2 regions of the Sphingobacterium puteale genome follow, and region 2 is predicted to be linked to the other one. Evidence: riboswitches for the same ligand, from Rfam matches in the RefSeq annotation. Region 2 holds a riboswitch; the other holds the start of a gene.
The links. A riboswitch is a leader RNA that binds a small molecule or an ion and turns the genes downstream of it on or off. The one in region 2 is predicted to bind thiamine pyrophosphate.
Positions count from the first base shown of each region.

Region 1: it holds a riboswitch for thiamine pyrophosphate, as region 2 does, so the genes downstream of both, thiS (sulfur carrier protein ThiS) here and thiM (hydroxyethylthiazole kinase) in region 2, are expected to answer to the same signal.

Region 1 is NZ_CP158959.1:2,639,654-2,648,311, reverse strand. It holds gene ABTV71_RS11035 (family 78 glycoside hydrolase catalytic domain) at 281-2,920, opposite strand; TPP riboswitch at 3,152-3,247, shown strand; gene thiS (sulfur carrier protein ThiS) at 3,309-3,515, shown strand; gene thiC (phosphomethylpyrimidine synthase ThiC) at 3,561-5,375, shown strand; gene ABTV71_RS11020 (thiamine phosphate synthase) at 5,372-5,983, shown strand; gene thiE (thiamine phosphate synthase) at 5,947-6,567, shown strand; gene ABTV71_RS11010 (thiazole synthase) at 6,564-7,334, shown strand; gene thiH (2-iminoacetate synthase ThiH) at 7,344-8,468, shown strand; gene ABTV71_RS11000 (HesA/MoeB/ThiF family protein) at 8,473-8,658, shown strand, end outside.
Region 2 is NZ_CP158959.1:2,218,798-2,227,455, forward strand. It holds gene ABTV71_RS09105 (DUF1572 family protein) at 346-876, opposite strand; gene ABTV71_RS09110 (GIN domain-containing protein) at 1,104-1,847, opposite strand; gene tenA (thiaminase II) at 2,079-2,732, opposite strand; gene thiD (bifunctional hydroxymethylpyrimidine kinase/phosphomethylpyrimidine kinase) at 2,716-3,558, opposite strand; gene thiE (thiamine phosphate synthase) at 3,555-4,187, opposite strand; gene thiM (hydroxyethylthiazole kinase) at 4,177-4,980, opposite strand; TPP riboswitch at 5,060-5,152, opposite strand; gene ABTV71_RS09135 (VanW family protein) at 5,326-6,168, opposite strand; gene ABTV71_RS09140 (hypothetical protein) at 6,223-7,386, opposite strand; gene ABTV71_RS09145 (dienelactone hydrolase family protein) at 7,520-8,263, opposite strand; gene ABTV71_RS09150 (NAD(P)-dependent oxidoreductase) at 8,375-8,658, opposite strand, start outside.

The sequences.
Region 1 (8,658 bases), 420 kb from region 2:
CCTTGCTTGTACAATAAAGCCCATCATCTGATGGGCTTTATTGTTTTATATGCTATTCCATATTTAAGTCACACTTTTCTTCGCACCAAATTCGGAGTATAGTCAGATTCTGGCTAGATGTTGGTCAGGAAATCACTGGTCCACATCTGGTCAATACCTCAACCTTGGTCAATAACGCAGACTGTCCGAATAAGATCCGAAAATAAGACGAAGGAACGATATACCAACAACGATAATTTATTGATTTCTTAAATTATTCAAAAATCTGTTTACCAGACCACTATTTCAATTCCAAATTTAAGTCATGTCTCCCTGCCTCCAATTCGATTACTTTACCATTGCGGATATTTGCTGGCGGATAAAAGGTTGCCCTGGCATTTGCCGGTATCTCCACCCGATATTCGACCTTATTTCCGTTCGATTTCCAGCTGGACACAATCTTTCCGTAGGGCGAGTTATAAGTAATGGAAGACTCCTTAAGTTCCTTCGGAAAAATGGGTTTTAATAGCACATGTTTAAAACCAGCCTGCGCCGGATCCGGCAGAATGCCGCCGATGGACTTGAAAAACCAGCCTCCGATTTCACCAAACATCATGTGATTGTCAGAGATATCCCGCGTGGCATTCAGATCCCAGTTTTCGAGCAAGGTAGTCGCCCCATTGACAATCCACCATCCCCAGGAGGGATAGGTATCCTGTACCGCGACTTTATAGGCCGTTTCGTCATAACCATTTTCCTTCAGTGCATTCAGGAGTGCTTTCGCCCCCAGCACCCCTACATCCAGATGAAAATTGGTCTCTTCCACCTTGCTATTTAGATTGGCGGCGACTTTGGCTTTCATCGCTTCTGGCACCACCCCCCAATATAAAGGTACACTTAGCTCGGTCTGAGTTCCCGTGCTGTAAATCCCCTTTTCAGTATCCAAAAATTTGGCGTTGATGGCATCTTTGATCTTTTGGCTTAATTGTTCATATTTCTGCTGGTCGGCTGTTTTTCCAAACATCTTTGCAGCGGAAGCCAGTATCCTTGCATCCACGTAAAAGTACACTGATGAGGTAAGTTCAAGATTGGACTGCGATTTGACCGGTACCCAATCCCCCCGACCAAAGGTGGTCAGTCCACTTGGACTGATTCCGTCCACGTAATCCACATAACGTTTTATATTGTCATAACATTCTGCCAATAGGCTTGCATCGCCGTAAAACAGATAGGTCTGCCATGGAATAATAGCAATGGTGCTTGTCCAGTCCAAGCCATTTGCCGTACCGTACCCCCAGCCCCCCGTGGGAATGATATCCGGCAACACACCATTTTCCTGTTGCTCGTCCCGATGATCTGCCATCCATTTCTCGTAAACCGTGATGCCATCAAAATTATAATAAGCTGTTTCAATGGCGAGGTGACCATCCCCTGTCCAGCCATTTTTCTCCCGCTGCGGACAGTCCGTGGGATAGCCCATCAAATTGGATAAGTAGGCGTTATTGGTTGCTTCCCATAATCCATTGATCAGGGCAGAGGAGGTTTTCAGCTGGCCAATTGGACGCACGTCGCTATGCATAAAATAAGCCATAACAGCCGACTTCTCCAACACTACCGGTTCACTGCAGCTCACTTCGACATAGCGGAAACCTTTATAGCCAAATTTCGCCATAAATTCATCTTCCTTCTTACCGCTTAGCGTCAGAATATCGGTTTGAAAGGGTTCCAATTCTTTATTTCCATGATAATAAACATCAATATTGGACTGGTCCAGGCGTCCATTTGCATGCAATCGTTCGCCATGTTTGATCTTGACCACAGTTCCGGCCTTCCCTCGCATCTTGATCTTTGTCAGACCAGCCATATTCTGCCCCATATCAAAGACATAGGTACTGTCATTGATCTTTTTCATTGATTTCGGTTCATACGATCTAACGAGGCGTATGGGTACCGTCTGTTGTGAGGTAATGTTTGTGGAAGGCGGCTTCCGATACCGAACAGTATGCCACTGGCTGTCGTCAAAGGTCGGCATATCCCATCCCGGCATCTCCAGACGCGCATCATAATGCTCGCCCGTATAAATATTATTGTAGCGGATAGGTCCTGCAGCAGTTTTCCAGCTTTGATCCGAGCTTATTGTTTCCTCACTGCCGTCCTGATAGACAATACGCAGGTCCAAACAAAATGTCGGGCGGTCGCGCCAAGGGGCTTTGTCAAAATCCCATACCGCCAGAGGCTGATGATTATACCAACCATTTCCCAAGACGACGGCGAGGACATTGTCTCCCTGCTGAAGTTGCCGGGTGACGTCTTCCACCACGTATAAAGTACGTTTATCAAATCGGGTATACATCGGATCCAGCCTGTGATCGCCGATTTTCTCGCCATTTACGGAAAGCTCATAAAGTCCCGCCACAGCAATGTAAGCACGAGCCGATTTGATCGGTTTGGCAGCTTTAAATGCTCTTCTGAAATAAGGTGCAGGCTGTTCATGGATACTGTGGTTATCGCTGATCCATTTTCCTTTCCAGTGCTCCACCCCCATCATACCGGTTTCGAATGAAGCAATGGAAGACGTGCCTGGCCGTCCATTTTTATCCCAGACCAGGACTTTCCAAAAATACTTTGTCTGCGGTTTCAATGCCCTCCCCTTGTAATGGATCAACATGTCAGAATTTAACTGCTTGCCACTATTCCATATACCGGGTTTATTTTTCACCAATGCCATTGAATCTGTATCTACCATAATTTGATAAGCCGATTGTTTTGCTCCCTGCCGTTTATCAGCCAACTGCCAGCTCAAACGAGGACTGGGCCTATCTACACCCAATGGATTTTGGAGATGTTCACAGCTGAGCCCAATGGGTACACATTCTTTTCGCTGCTGTGCATAAAGGACTGAGCTCATGCTCAGCGTCATTATCAGTAAACTCTTCCGCATAGTTGGTTTATACATGTTGGTTTCTTGCTTTTCCCACAATAGAATTGAATTTAAATCCTGAACGATCATGAATGAATTCAGCGGAACAACAAGAGTTGTTAAATTGTTTTAGTTGATCCAAAAACGAATATATTAATTATTTTCAACATAGTAAACTGTACTGTCCTGCGGGGAAGTATTTAAAATTAATGACGATGTTTTGGATTTTTCATCAAAATAGTCCTATATTAGTTCCGACTTTAGGGGTGTCTGCATTTGCAGGCTGAGATTTTACCCTTATAACCTGATCCAGATCATACTGGCGTAGGGAAAAGTAAGCTGTCTTCCTGATACATTTTTGTATCTTGTTGTGGCCATTCCTAAAGTTTTACCAAAAAAATAAAAAGGAATGGAACTTACAATCAATCATCAAATCCGATTTTTCGACCCCGCGCCCAACTCTTTAGCTGATCTTTTACAGATTGAGCTTTCTGATAAAACACAAGGTGTCGCTGTAGCGCTCAACAACCGGGTTATTCCCAAAGACGACTGGTCCAAAACCCATCTGCGATCCAGCGACCAGATCCTGCTTATTACTGCTACACAAGGTGGTTAACCCCATGGAACATACTCAATTCAATATACCTAATTCCCCATGCACATGACATCAGAAAAAATCACACAGACCGCTTTTCCAAATTCCACCAAGGTTTTTGTCCCCGGAACGCTCTATCCTATCCAAGTGGCCATGCGTCAAATTTCGTTGAGTCCTACCAAATTGAGCAATGGTCAGATCGAAGTAAATCCGCCCATTACCATATACGACACCTCAGGTCCCTACACAGACGGGACACAGAATATTGACATTCGTAAGGGACTTCCGCGTCTTCGCGAACAATGGATCCTGGACCGCAAGGATGTACAGCAGCTGGAAGGTATCAGCTCGACATATGGTCAAGAGCGTCTGGCGGATAAAACATTAGACGAACTTCGTTTTGCCTACAGCCATAAACCCAAGGTTGCGGCGCAGGGAAAAAATGTAACGCAATTGCATTATGCCAGAAAAGGTATCATTACGCCGGAGATGGAATATGTTGCCATTCGCGAAAACCAACGGATAGCACAGCTGGCTGAAAGTACCCCTGGTATGGATCACCAGCATCCGGGTGAGAACTTTGGCGCCCGGACTGCCGAAAAATACATTACACCGGAGTTTGTCCGGGATGAAATCGCTGCCGGCAGAGCAATTATTCCGAACAATATCAATCATCCAGAAAGCGAGCCAATGATTATCGGCCGTAATTTTCTGGTAAAAATCAATGCCAACATCGGCAATAGTGCGGTCAGCTCCAGCATCGAAGAAGAGGTTGAAAAAGCAGTATGGGCCTGCCGTTGGGGTGCCGATACCATCATGGATCTGTCTACAGGAAAAAATATCCACGAAACCCGTGAATGGATTATCCGCAATTCACCTGTACCGATAGGCACTGTCCCGATCTATCAGGCGCTCGAAAAAGTGAAAGGGGTTGCCGAAGATCTCACTTGGGAAATATTCCGGGATACGCTGATTGAACAGGCTGAACAGGGTGTCTCTTATTTCACCATCCATGCCGGTGTCCTACTGCGCTACATTCATTTAACAGCAAAGCGCGTGACCGGTATCGTATCAAGAGGTGGATCCATTATGGCCAAATGGTGTCTTTTTCATCATCAGGAAAACTTTCTTTATACGCATTTTGAAGAGATCTGCCAGATCATGAAGCAGTATGATGTTGCTTTTTCGCTCGGTGATGGCTTGCGTCCGGGCGCTATTGCAGATGCCAATGACGCTGCCCAATTTGCCGAACTCGAAACCCTGGGTGAGTTGACAAAGATCGCTTGGAAACATGATGTACAGGTGATGATCGAGGGGCCTGGCCACGTTCCTATGCAGCTGATCAAAGAGAACATGGAAAAGCAGCTGGAATGTTGTGACGAGGCGCCGTTTTACACCTTAGGCCCGCTGACCACTGATATTGCACCGGGATATGACCACATCACTTCGGCTATTGGCGCGGCAATGATCGGCTGGTATGGCTGTGCCATGCTCTGCTATGTAACACCAAAAGAGCACCTTGGACTCCCAAATAAAAAAGATGTGAAAGATGGTGTCATCACCTACAAACTGGCCGCCCATGCGGCAGATCTGGCCAAAGGACATCCCGGGGCGCAGTACCGCGACAATGCCCTGAGTAAGGCCAGATTTGAATTTCGATGGGAGGATCAGTTTAACCTATCCCTTGATCCGGATACCGCCCGCGAATATCACGACGAAACACTGCCCGCGGATGCTGCCAAAGTAGCCCATTTCTGCTCCATGTGCGGGCCGAAATTCTGTTCGATGAAAATTACACAGGAAATCCGGGATACCGCCGCACAGGGCATGTTGGAAAAATCGCAGGAATTCATCGCCCAAGGAAAGGAAATCTACTTATGATCATTGCATTGACAGCAGCGGAGGAAGTTGCCCCGGAAATGGACATCATACATCATCTCTTTGAACAGGGGCTCGATCTACTGCATCTGCGAAAATATCATTTCACAGATGAGCAGATGTACCGGTATGTGGAATCTATAGATGCCACATACCGCGATCGACTGGTTCTCCACTCTCATCCGCAGCTGTCAGATGCACTTCAAATCGGCAGAATTCACTTCAACGAACATCATCGGCAAAGCGGCCTGTTCGACCGGCATCATTTCGGGAACATCTATTCGACTTCGGTCCATCATATCAGTCAGTTCAATGCCTTGGACACACGCTGGAATTATGCCTTCTTAAGTCCCTTATTTCCAAGCATCTCAAAAATAGGCTATGGCCGGAAAAATGCACTATTGAATCAGCTACCACTACGGTCCAATTTTGATGTTCGCTTAATTGGTCTGGGAGGGATAACAGCCGCCAACTGCCTGCTTCCCTTCCGGGCAGGAGCAAATGGAATCGCCTTATTGGGTGCTCTATGGCAAGATCCCGACCCTATTCAACATTTTATCACATGCAAACAGCTATGCTCGAAAAACTACAATATATCTCCCAGGGACTGACTTTGGCAGACCAAAAGAATAACATCTTAAAAGCTTTGGATGCAGGTGCCACATGGATTCAGATCCGATGGAAACAAGCAGATGAATCTGCATTCTCGCTGCTCGCGCAGCAAATGCTACAGGTTTGCCAGCACTTTGGAGCCAAATGTATCATCAACGATCATGTGCAGCTAGCAAAGGAGCTGGATGTCGATGGTGTACACCTGGGCTTAACTGACTGCGGTATAGCTGAAGCTCGCCAGTTGTTGGGAGCAGCAAAGATTATTGGCGGGACAGCAAATAGTCTGGAAGATGTGCAACAGCGGATAGCTGAAAAATGTGATTACATCGGACTCGGCCCCTATAAACATACTTATACAAAACAAAAGCTCAGTCCGCTATTGGGCATTGCCGGATATGAACATATCATCCGGGAAATCCGTCGGCAGGGGCTTACTCCTCTTCCGATCTTCGCCATCGGTGGGATCAGCAGCCTCGAAGATATCCAACGTTTAACAGAAACAGGGGTTTATGGTGTAGCGGTATCAGGACTGATCACCCAGACACCAAATATTATTTCATCCATTAAAAATCTTTTAAAATGAGCATATTACACATAGCCAATCGCAGCTTTGAATCCAGATTATTTATGGGAACGGGCAAATTCGGCAATCTAGATGAGATGAGCGCGGCCGTTAGGGCTTCCGGATCACAACTCGTTACCGTTGCATTAAAACGAATCGATCCGCTCGCCGTGCAAGACGAATTGACGGCTGCACTCGACCTAACAAAAATAGACTTACTCCCCAATACATCGGGTGCCAGAACAGCGGCGGAAGCGGTTTTAGCGGCCCAGCTGGCCAGAGAAGCGCTGGAAACAAACTGGGTAAAACTGGAAATTCATCCCGATCCCCGCTATCTGCTACCTGACCCGATTGAAACTTTACGTGCGACAGAGGAGCTGGCAAAACTGGGCTTTGTCGTCATGCCTTATATTCATGCAGACCCTGTACTTTGTAAACGTCTGGAAAACGCAGGTACTGCCGTTGTCATGCCCCTAGGTGCACCGATCGGTAGCAACAAAGGGCTTCGTACCCAAGACTTTCTGGAAATTATTATCGAGGAAAGCAATGTCCCGGTAATCGTTGATGCCGGAATTGGGGCTCCCTCTGATGCTGCTAAAGCGATGGAAATCGGTGCGGATGCCGTACTGGTCAATACGGCAATTGCCATTTCCAATAATCCGGTACAGATGGCCGCGGCATTTAAGCAAGCAGTCGGTGCCGGGCGCGAGGCTTATGAAGCAGGATTAGGGCCCATTACTTCGCGGGCAGTCAGTTCAAGTCCGCTCACTTCATTTTTATTCGATTGATCCAAAACCATGACTGATTTTAAAAAGCTACTCGCGCAATATCGCTGGGAAGAAGTCCAGGCAAAGATTTATGGCACCTCGGATCAGGATGTCCGCCATGCATTAAACCGGGATAATTTGACACTCAATGATTTCATCGCCCTTATTTCACCGGCCGCAACACCTTATCTGGAGCAAATGGCTGTCAAGGCACAGCAGATCACACAACTGCGCTTTGGCAAGACGATACAACTCTACGCTCCTCTCTACCTCAGCAATGAATGTCAGAATATCTGCACTTACTGCGGGTTTAGCATGGACAACAAGATTCGCCGAAAAACGTTGAGCAACACTGAATTATTACTGGAAGCGATGGCACTCAAATCCATGGGGGTCAACCATGTCCTATTAGTCAGCGGTGAAGCAAACAAGACCGTGGAAATTAATTATTTCCTGCAGGCGATTGAGCTGCTTAAACCTCATTTTTCCCAAATATCCATCGAGGTACAACCTCTTGAATTAACGGAATACCAATTGTTACAGGCTGCGGGTGTATATGCAGTCCTAGTGTACCAGGAAACCTATCATCGGGAAGTATATAAGAAATACCATCCCAAAGGCAAGAAATCGAATTTTGATTACCGTTTGGACACTCCGGACCGCATCGGGCAGGCGGGGATCCATAAAATCGGATTAGGGGTGTTACTCGGACTGGAAGATTGGCGTGTGGACAGCTTCTTTACCGCGGCTCACATTGCCTATTTACAAAAAAACTACTGGCAGACCCGGTACTCCATTTCCTTTCCGCGACTGCGGCCGGCAGCAGGTTCCGTCGCTCCCAATTTTCATCTTTCGGACAAACATCTGCTGCAATTAATCTGTGCTTACCGGTTATGGAATGAAAATTTGGAGATTTCCATTTCTACCCGGGAAAATGAAAGCTTTAGGGATCATATCATCCCTATCGGAGTAACAACAATGAGTGCGGCTTCCAAAACAAACCCTGGCGGGTATGTTGTTGACCCACAAGCGCTGGAGCAATTTGAGGTCAGCGACGAGCGGGATATGGAAACCATAAAAAATCAAATCCGAAAAATGGGATACGCACCTGTGATGAAGGATTGGGAAAGTACTTATTCAGGACTAATTCGCTAAATGGATGAAAGAGGATTTAATTTTCGAACGCTATAGCCGACAAATCTTTATCGAGGAAATTGGTGTTTCGGGACAACGAAAAATCATGAATGCCAAAGTACTGATCGTTGGAGCTGGCGGGCTGGGGAGTCCGGTATTGCAATATCTGGCAGCTGCTGGCATTGGTGTGCTTGCTTTGGCCGATTTTGAC
Region 2 (8,658 bases):
GCTCGCTTTGCTCGGTAATTCAATCCCCAATGTGATTAAATAAATCATGATGGTTTCATCTGTAAATAATTATAAATTGCCTGTCTACGCTCTGGATCAATGAATTTTCCGTACTTGCTATCTGTTTTACACCTCTAAACAAACTAATCCCAATGGGATTGAATCGTAAAGGAATTAGTAATGGTAGATCACACAAATATAATCAATTCTTTGCTAAAGAACACCTAAAACAGTGCCTTGCATGTAACGTTTTAAACGGATTTGTGCGGCACGATTACAATTGAAAAATTTAGACGAAAACGCTGCCCAATCGACAATTGGGCAGCGAAAGTCGATCGCTATCAGTTATACTTTTTTGCTTTGACCAAATTTTTCCCGGTTAAAATCTGCAGATTTTCCCTTTGGAATGGATAGCGAAGTCCATTGCTCATCCTGGCACATTTTTCCGATGTAGACGATCTGTCCGACATGATAAGGGTAGTGGGCTAGCTGACGATGGATGGCCGCCAATACGCTATGGCCTTCGCCCCGGATAAAGATTGTTTTTGTCAGATCTTGCTCATTTAAAGATTCAAGTGCTTGAAATAAACAATCCCAGCCTTCGTTCCACAGTGTGAGTAGTTGTGCTCTACTCATCTCGGTATGCTCGAATTCCATGTCGCGGTTTCTTCCTTCTTTTTCACCGTCGGTATTTAAAAAATCAGTCCAACGCGAAAGCATATTCCCGTGAAGGTGTTTCACAATGAGGGCGATACTGTTGCTGGAGGAGTTGAATTGCCAGAACAATTGTTCATCCGTCAATTGAGTAAAAGTCTTGTCCCCCAAAGATTTGAATTCCCGAAATTGCTTGAGGCTACTTGCTAAAAAATTTTCCATTGGATTATGTGCTATGTATGCTTGTGTTTCTTAGCACAAGATACGAAAATACCAGGTGATATCCGTTGAATTGGCTCCCGTTAACAGGTTATTAGGGGGAGCCCAAGTCATTTTCTGGTCGATGAAGGTAGGGCAGAGAAAAAAAGGTGACACTGGGGAGGGTGCCACCTTTAGCTAACTAAACATTAAACATAAATAAACAGTCTTTTTAAAGACCTAAACTAAAATTAGATAACAATTCGGCCACTTGTCGATTTGTCAACTTGGACATTTCGTGGCTGATTTTTTAAGGAGATCTTTGCCGAGGTAGAAACTTTACCGCGCAGATTATCCTTAACACTTAGGGTTACACCTGAGGATGTGCTGGCATTGACCTCTGCATTGCTTGTTGTAAAGGAAGCCATGTCCACTGATGCGGAAGAGTTGGTACTTAAATCCAAATTCGTCGCACTTCCAGCAATTTCTTGTTTTGACGAACTTGTTGAATTTACCGTTAGATTCTTTGCACTTACCTCCGCCGTTAATCTGCTTGAGGAACTTGTCGAAAGCGCAATATCGTCGGCAATTAATTTTTTAAGCGAAATACGGGCGGATGAAGAAACGTTAACAGCTATTTTGCTAGCTTTTATGGTCTCGTTGCTGTAGATTGATCCACTCGAAGAAGCGGAAAAACTTGTCGGAATTTTACTTGAATATACCGTTACGCGGTTGTTTCTTGCATTTCTGATCTGTGAATTCCGTTTGTATTGTACATGTAATATACCATTCTTTACATTTGTTTCTATCAGTGACAGATGCTCCGCATTGTCTGCTTCAACCACAACTTCGTTTCGGTTGGAGTGAATATAGTCAACACGTAACGAAGTAGCTGCGGAAATGCCATCCGGAGCGGAAATCTTACGGATCTCACGCTCTTGAGCCTGAGCTACATACAAAAATGAAATAAAGGCGATGGTTAAGATTCTTTTCATGGTTTTGTCTATTATTAGTTTTTAATTTTAAGCAATTATAATTTCTATTTTAGTTTTCATTTCGAAAAGCAGCCTCATTTCCTGACTTACTAATATAATAGTGGTGCCAAAATGTAAAAACTATGTAAAACACTGATAGACATGCTTTTTTGTTTTATTGCATTTTTATCTATTGCCCATTTATGAACAATTGGTGTTCATTACCGAACAGTTTATTGTTGTTTTTGGTGGTTACCACATTCTCTTTTCGTAAGCTGCCTGCCAGAAATGATATTCCAATCGGGAGGCTGTTATAAATACTTGTCGCATTTTCTCCCGATTTGTTGCACTACTTTGTTCAGAAATTTGATCAACATAATTTTTGGCTTTTTTCACGCCCTCGGCGAAGTCCTCACCACTATAGGTATCGATCCATTTGGAATAGGGATTTTGGTTGCCACTGGCGATCGAAACGATGTGGTCGCCAACTTCTTTATAAATCCAAAAGCAGGGTAAAGTTGCGGCCATAGCAACTTCAATAGGTTCAAAGGCAGCTACACTTTTTAAAAAATGCACGTAATGGTGGCAAACGGGTTCTATCTTGTTGCCGTCTTCCGGATCCAGACCAAATTCTTTAAAATAGTTTTCATGCAGCGCTTTTTCGACGATAAGCGCATTGCGTCCAAATTCAAAATAATCCAGGGCTTGCTGATTGTCTGCACTCTTTGCACCGATAAAAGCTAAAACACGTCCAAATTCCTCCAGATAGAAAGCATCCTGGCGCATATAGAATTGAAATTTGTCCAGCGGTAGACTGCCATTGCTCAGTTCAGAAATAAAAGGCATGGCTAGGATATCAGCATAAATTGGTCTTATAGCATCCCAGGCTTTATCGCTCCATTTCATGAAAAATAAGTTTAGAAGGGTTGTGGAAATGATTAAGTGGCCCATTTCCTTTGCCAATAACGAGGTCTTTGCTTGCCTTAATTGCCTCGTGGACATAATCTAAAGCGGTAGCGACAGCTTCAGCAAGAGGGAATCGCTGCGCTAACTGGCTCGCTATTGCTGAAGAAAGAGAACAACCGGATCCATGTGTATTTTTGCTGTCAATTTTTTGGGATTTAAATACCAATGGAGCTGTATTTTGCTGGAAAAGGAGGGTGGTCAGTTCGCTACTTTGAAGGTGTCCACCTTTGATAAGGACAGATTGACATCCTTTTTCAAGCAATGCGAGGCCTGATTTTTCCATTTCTTGTACATTGTCGATGGTGCTTCCCATCAGTACGCTTACTTCATCTAGATTGGGCGTGATAATGGTTGTTTCCGGAAAAAGTAAGTCCACGCAAGCCTGTATCGTATCATCATGAATCAATTTGTGACCACTTGTTGAAACCATCACCGGGTCAAATACGATTGCCCCTGGGTAGTCTTTTAAATAGGATGCGATCAGCTCAACAAGTTCAATGTTATGAACCATTCCGATTTTAATTGCGTCCGGATAAATATCGTCGAAAATCGCATCCAACTGCTCACGCACGGCTTGAGTCGGTATTTCATAGATATTCCGCACCCCTTGTGTGTTTTGTACGGGTAACGCTGTCAGGACATTCATTGCATAGCATCCCAGGGCCGATATGGTTTTTGTATCCGCTTGGATGCCAGCTCCGCCGCTGCCATCAAATCCCGCTATACTCAGAATGGTGGGAACTGTATATTTTTTCGTTGTGTTCATGTTAATAATTCCTTTAGTTGAGCGCTACGCTCCCTTGGTTTTTTACTTTGGCAAATTGCCGATACGACCGCTACGGAATCTGCACCGGACAGCCAGGCTCTTGCGCTGGTATCCAGATTCATGCCTCCGATGGCGACCAGGGGCTTTTCGGTTAAATTCCGTAGCTCAGCCAGCCCACTGATTCCCCAAGCTGTAATGGTGTCTGTTTTCGTTTTTGTTGGAAAAATTGGGCTGACACCAAGATGGTCTACTGCGGCCATCTGTTTACTGTCAAGTTGTGTCCGATCTTCAAGCGACCAGCCAATTTGAAGACGCTGCCCGTATTTTTCCCTTATTGCTATAGGCGGACGATCGTTTTGTCCTACATGTACCCCCCATGCCTCGATTTCAATCGCAATATCCACGGCATCATTGATGACTAATGGGATTCCATAGCGATCGGTAAGCTGTTTTAGCTTCTTAGCTTTTTCCAGAAATCTTGCCGGCGTTTCGTTCTTTTCGCGTAACTGAATAATATCTACACCACCGATTATCGCTTCTTCGGCAATATAGAGCCAAGGAGTTGGATAGCAGTCCTGTTCAGAAATAACCAGATACAAGGGATATGGAAATAGGGGATTAATTGCCATAGTGTTTAATGTTGAGATGCGTGCGGATACGCTCTTCATTCAGTAGATAAAGCTCATCATAGAGATTCATCTGTAAGGAACCAGGACCAGCGGATCGTGCTGTTGCCAGTTCACCTGCTAGGCTCAAAAGGGACACACCGGCGGTCGCTGCTTCATAAGGTTGGTCTGTGACCGCTAAAAACGCACCGATGAGTGCAGTTGCGCTACAACCAAGTCCAGTGACCTGAGTCATTAAGGGGTGCCCATTGTGTACCTCAGCGGTATGCTGTTCGGACAGGATATAGTCTACCTTTCCGGAGATGCAGATGATAGATCCTAATTGTTCTTGTAATGCTTTACCAAAGCCGACAGCGGCCTTGCTGTCGGCGGTGCTGTCTACTCCTTTGGTATTGACCTGGTTGAAATTGTAAAGGCTCATGATCTCTGATGCATTTCCCCGTATTACAGTTGGCTTTAACTCCAGGAGATTTGCCAATAGGTCATTGCGAAAAGCGGATATCCCTGCGCCCACCGGATCCAATACCCAAGGGCGACCAATGTTATTGGCGTGTTCTGCTGCCACAAGCATGGACTCGGCGGTAAGTTCACTCAATGTGCCGATGTTCAGTACCAACGACTGGGCAAGATCAACAACCTCGCGCACTTCGGATGGACTGTGAACCATGACTGGGGAAGCTCCGAGAGCAAGGAGTGCATTGGCGGTGCTATTCATCACTACCAAATTCGTAATATTATGTACAAGTGGTTTTTGCCGTCTGACCTGTGCTAACAGATCGATAATTAAATCTTCCATTCCTTTTTGTTCGCTATGTTTGTACGTGGCTTTGACAGGAAGAAATGAGACAGATGGGCTGTCCGGTATATTTCAATATACCTAAGCGGTTGCTTTTCCCTACGCCGGTATAAACCGGATCAGGTTCGAAGGGACTATCTCAATTCTATACAGAATACCCCCAAAGCCATATCAAATTTAGACAAAAAAAAGGACTTTTTATAACCTGTGTTTTATTCGGTCCCGGAATAGTAAAAATGAGAGCGAGCGATTTGACCGACATTTTCAGTATTAGTTGGGAAATAGATTGAGCCGACAACGAGTAGAGGATGATGTCAAAATGATCTCGTGCAGCTAAGCTGCTTGTTAATAATTTATATTGTCTTCAGCTGGCAATTCCGTGTAGTCAGGAGGGGTATAAGTGACGCGGGCAAAATTTTTCGTTAGGAGTTCCGTATCAACAACCTTTCCACCCTGAAATTTTAGGAATTTTTCTCGCCAGATTTCATTTTTTCGATAAAATTGATCACCTATTTTAAGGAATTGATGCTCCTTTTCAATGACGTGATAGGCAAAATCGAGCTCCTGATCGATCCTCAGTTCACCTTCAAGGCATTTTTCGGTAAACCAGAGATTGATCTGAAATGTATAGGGTGTATTGTTGGTAAACTGATAGTCGCGATAGTTGTAAAATACCGTTGCACCGCTCCCGAAAGGTAATACACGCCCATCATCGGGAAACGGATCAAAAGAATGGTGATAACGCTCCGTGACTGTTAGTGGGCTATGGATAACAAGCCAATGGATCAGATTGGAGATCTGGCAGATTCCACCACCGATACCTGCCTGTGCTTCGCCGAAAGACAATTCCATCCCTGGAAGATAGCCCTTTTTTTGTGTGGGTTGACCGACCAGTTTACAGAATGAAAAGGTTTCGCCGGGGTGGATCAGTACACCATTGATCTGCTTTGCTGCAATCTTTAGATTGGTCACTTTATTGATCTGCAGTTGCATATTGTTTTCTCCCAGCTTCTTTAATAAAACGGACTGGTGTTTTTTGATGCGGTACTGCAACGCTGTTGTAGACTTGATTTTTGTGTACTTTTTATTATCCAGTAACCAAATGGCTTTTCTTTGTGTCCTTCTTGCCCAGACAGCGAGAAAATACAGTAAAGGGTGACGTTGACTTATTAATTTCCGTTTTTTCACTAATGACAGATGATGGTTTTATTGCTTCCTTCTATTTCAGTTTGCGCGTTTGAATTATTGAGAAGTGGAGGAACTTTTCTTTGTTTGTATTGTTTTAGAGGTGATTTTATTCTGCTTATCAAATATAGTGCTCTCGTATTGATAGTCGCCTAAGTCTTTTGATACTATTTTCGTTTCCAATGTACCATCGCGATAAAATAGATAGGTCGTTTCGTTGCCCAGCACAGCTATTTTGGATTCAGCACTGAGCTTTCCCATTGCGTCAAATATCTGCCAGGAAGAGAAATTGTTTGCTTTTGGGTCATCATAATGATACAGTCTACGGTTTTCGATGACGTCATTTAACCCTGAAACTTCCTCAATAAGCTGCCCATTTTCATTGTAACGGTGGTCGACCCAATGCATCCGTTGGTAAACGAAATGAATGGACTCCTCCCGGATCAATTGATATTGATCATTTAAATGCTGGATGGAGACGGACCGCCGCTCAGGGTCGGTAATGAGAATAGCATGTGGTAAGTATTGATAAATTGTACTAGAGGACCATTTGCTATTTTGAAGCTGTTGTATCGAATCGATTAATCCCCATTTGTTGTAAAAATATTTGATGTAAAAATTGATCCCATTAGACAAATTGTTTGCCGAGAGCTCTTTGCCTTGCTGATAAACGGTTGTTATAATGCCGCTGGGTTTTTCGAGGTTCTCCCCTGTAAAGGTTTGCGAAATATACGTTCCGTCATATTTGCCTTTTTTTTGCGTGGAGTATATCGGAAGACCGGACTGGGAAATGATGGCGGCAGCATATTGTCTGGAGGGTTCAAATGGAATAGCTGCTATGGAATCGAAGAATAGTTTCGCATCGTATTTAAGCGCTTTTTGAGGCGTACTTGCCTGCTTATTGTTCGTCAATATTGATGTTGCGGCCTGGAGATAGCTTTGACTGTCATAGATCACTTTTGGTCGGCTCTGACCATCAAACAGGATCATGGCATTTCGTTGTTTGAGGGTCGGTACGTCCACTGTCCACTTACGCTTGTTGACAACAAAAGTGATTTTTTGGGCATCTGTTTTTGAGACCAGGAGTTTGGTGGTACTATAGGGAACCTGTCTAATAATTTCATTTGCCTTTTGATCATGGAGGCGCATCGCGAAATCCGTTGATTTATCGGATTCATTGGTAACGAACAGGATCGCTTGGGTAGGTGCTCCGATTTCCATTGATTTTATCGTTTGGGATCGTGCCATAGTCGTACAGAACAAGAGTACCAATAACTGGAAAATAATGGGATGGGGCGCTATTGATCTGGAATGACAGTTCATTTAAATAGGGGAAGCTTTGTCTTTATATGTTTTAGTTTAGTACTTCTTTTAGGAATAGTAAAGTATGCTCCCAAGCACGTTTGGCCATGACAGGATTATATTCAGGTGATTCCGGATTGGTAAAGGTATGGCCAGAATTGGCATAGGTAATGATCTGCCAGTCCGCTTTTCCTTCATTAAGTTCCTTAACCAATCCATCATAATCTTCTTTTGATACACTTTTGTCAGCGGCGGGATGTTCAACCAATACTTTCACATTGATCGCTGCATTAGGTCTGTCGGCTGATTTGGAGAGTCCACCATGAATACTGACCACCCCTGCCACAGGAAAACCAGCGCGTGCTGTTTCCAGTGCTCCGGTTCCGCCAAAACAGTAACCGATTACTGCAATTTTTTCAGGATCAGCCCCAGCTTCCTTCAATTGTTTCAGAGCAGCCGCAATGCGCTGCTGATAGGCCTTGTAGTCTGCTTTATAATGGCCGGCGATTTTCGAAGCCGCTGTATTGTCTGTGGGGATATTTCCTTCACCATAGATATCGGCAATGAAAGCAATATAACCTTCTTTTTCAAGTTGCAATGCGGCTTGTTTCGCCTCGTTATCTATGCCTTTCCATGCGGGTAAAATAAGGACAGCGGGTCCTTTTTTGTCGGCGTTGGACGTGATAAGTCCGTTCAGTTGCTGTGTTCCGTCCTTGTAGGATACTTGTTTTAACTCCTGTGCTTTCATACCCATGGTAACCATAGTTAATAGAAAAAATGTCAAAGCTGTTTTCATTTGTTCTTAATTTTATTAGCCGTCAGATGGGCTGTGTGATTAAAGATACCTTTATGTCCTGTGAAAGTCCTTATTGCGCTTGATAAGCAAAATTGTGTCAGATAAACAAACTTAGACTCCGGATGGTTTTATTGATTCAATAATTCCGATCACATCTAATTGTCCCAAACCGTTGTCATGTGCCTTTTGATAGGTTTCGAGCAAGGTGTCCAGTAGGGGATAGGCTGCTCCCGCTTGCTGTGCCAGCCGGATATCTTTTAACATCAGATCCAGTGCAAATGCTGCGCTGTAATTTCCTTCAACAAGCAGAGGCGTTTTAACTTTCGTTGCTCCGCTGCCGCTGGCACTATCGTTGATAATCGCTAGCATTTCACTACGTTCAATTCCTAATTGAT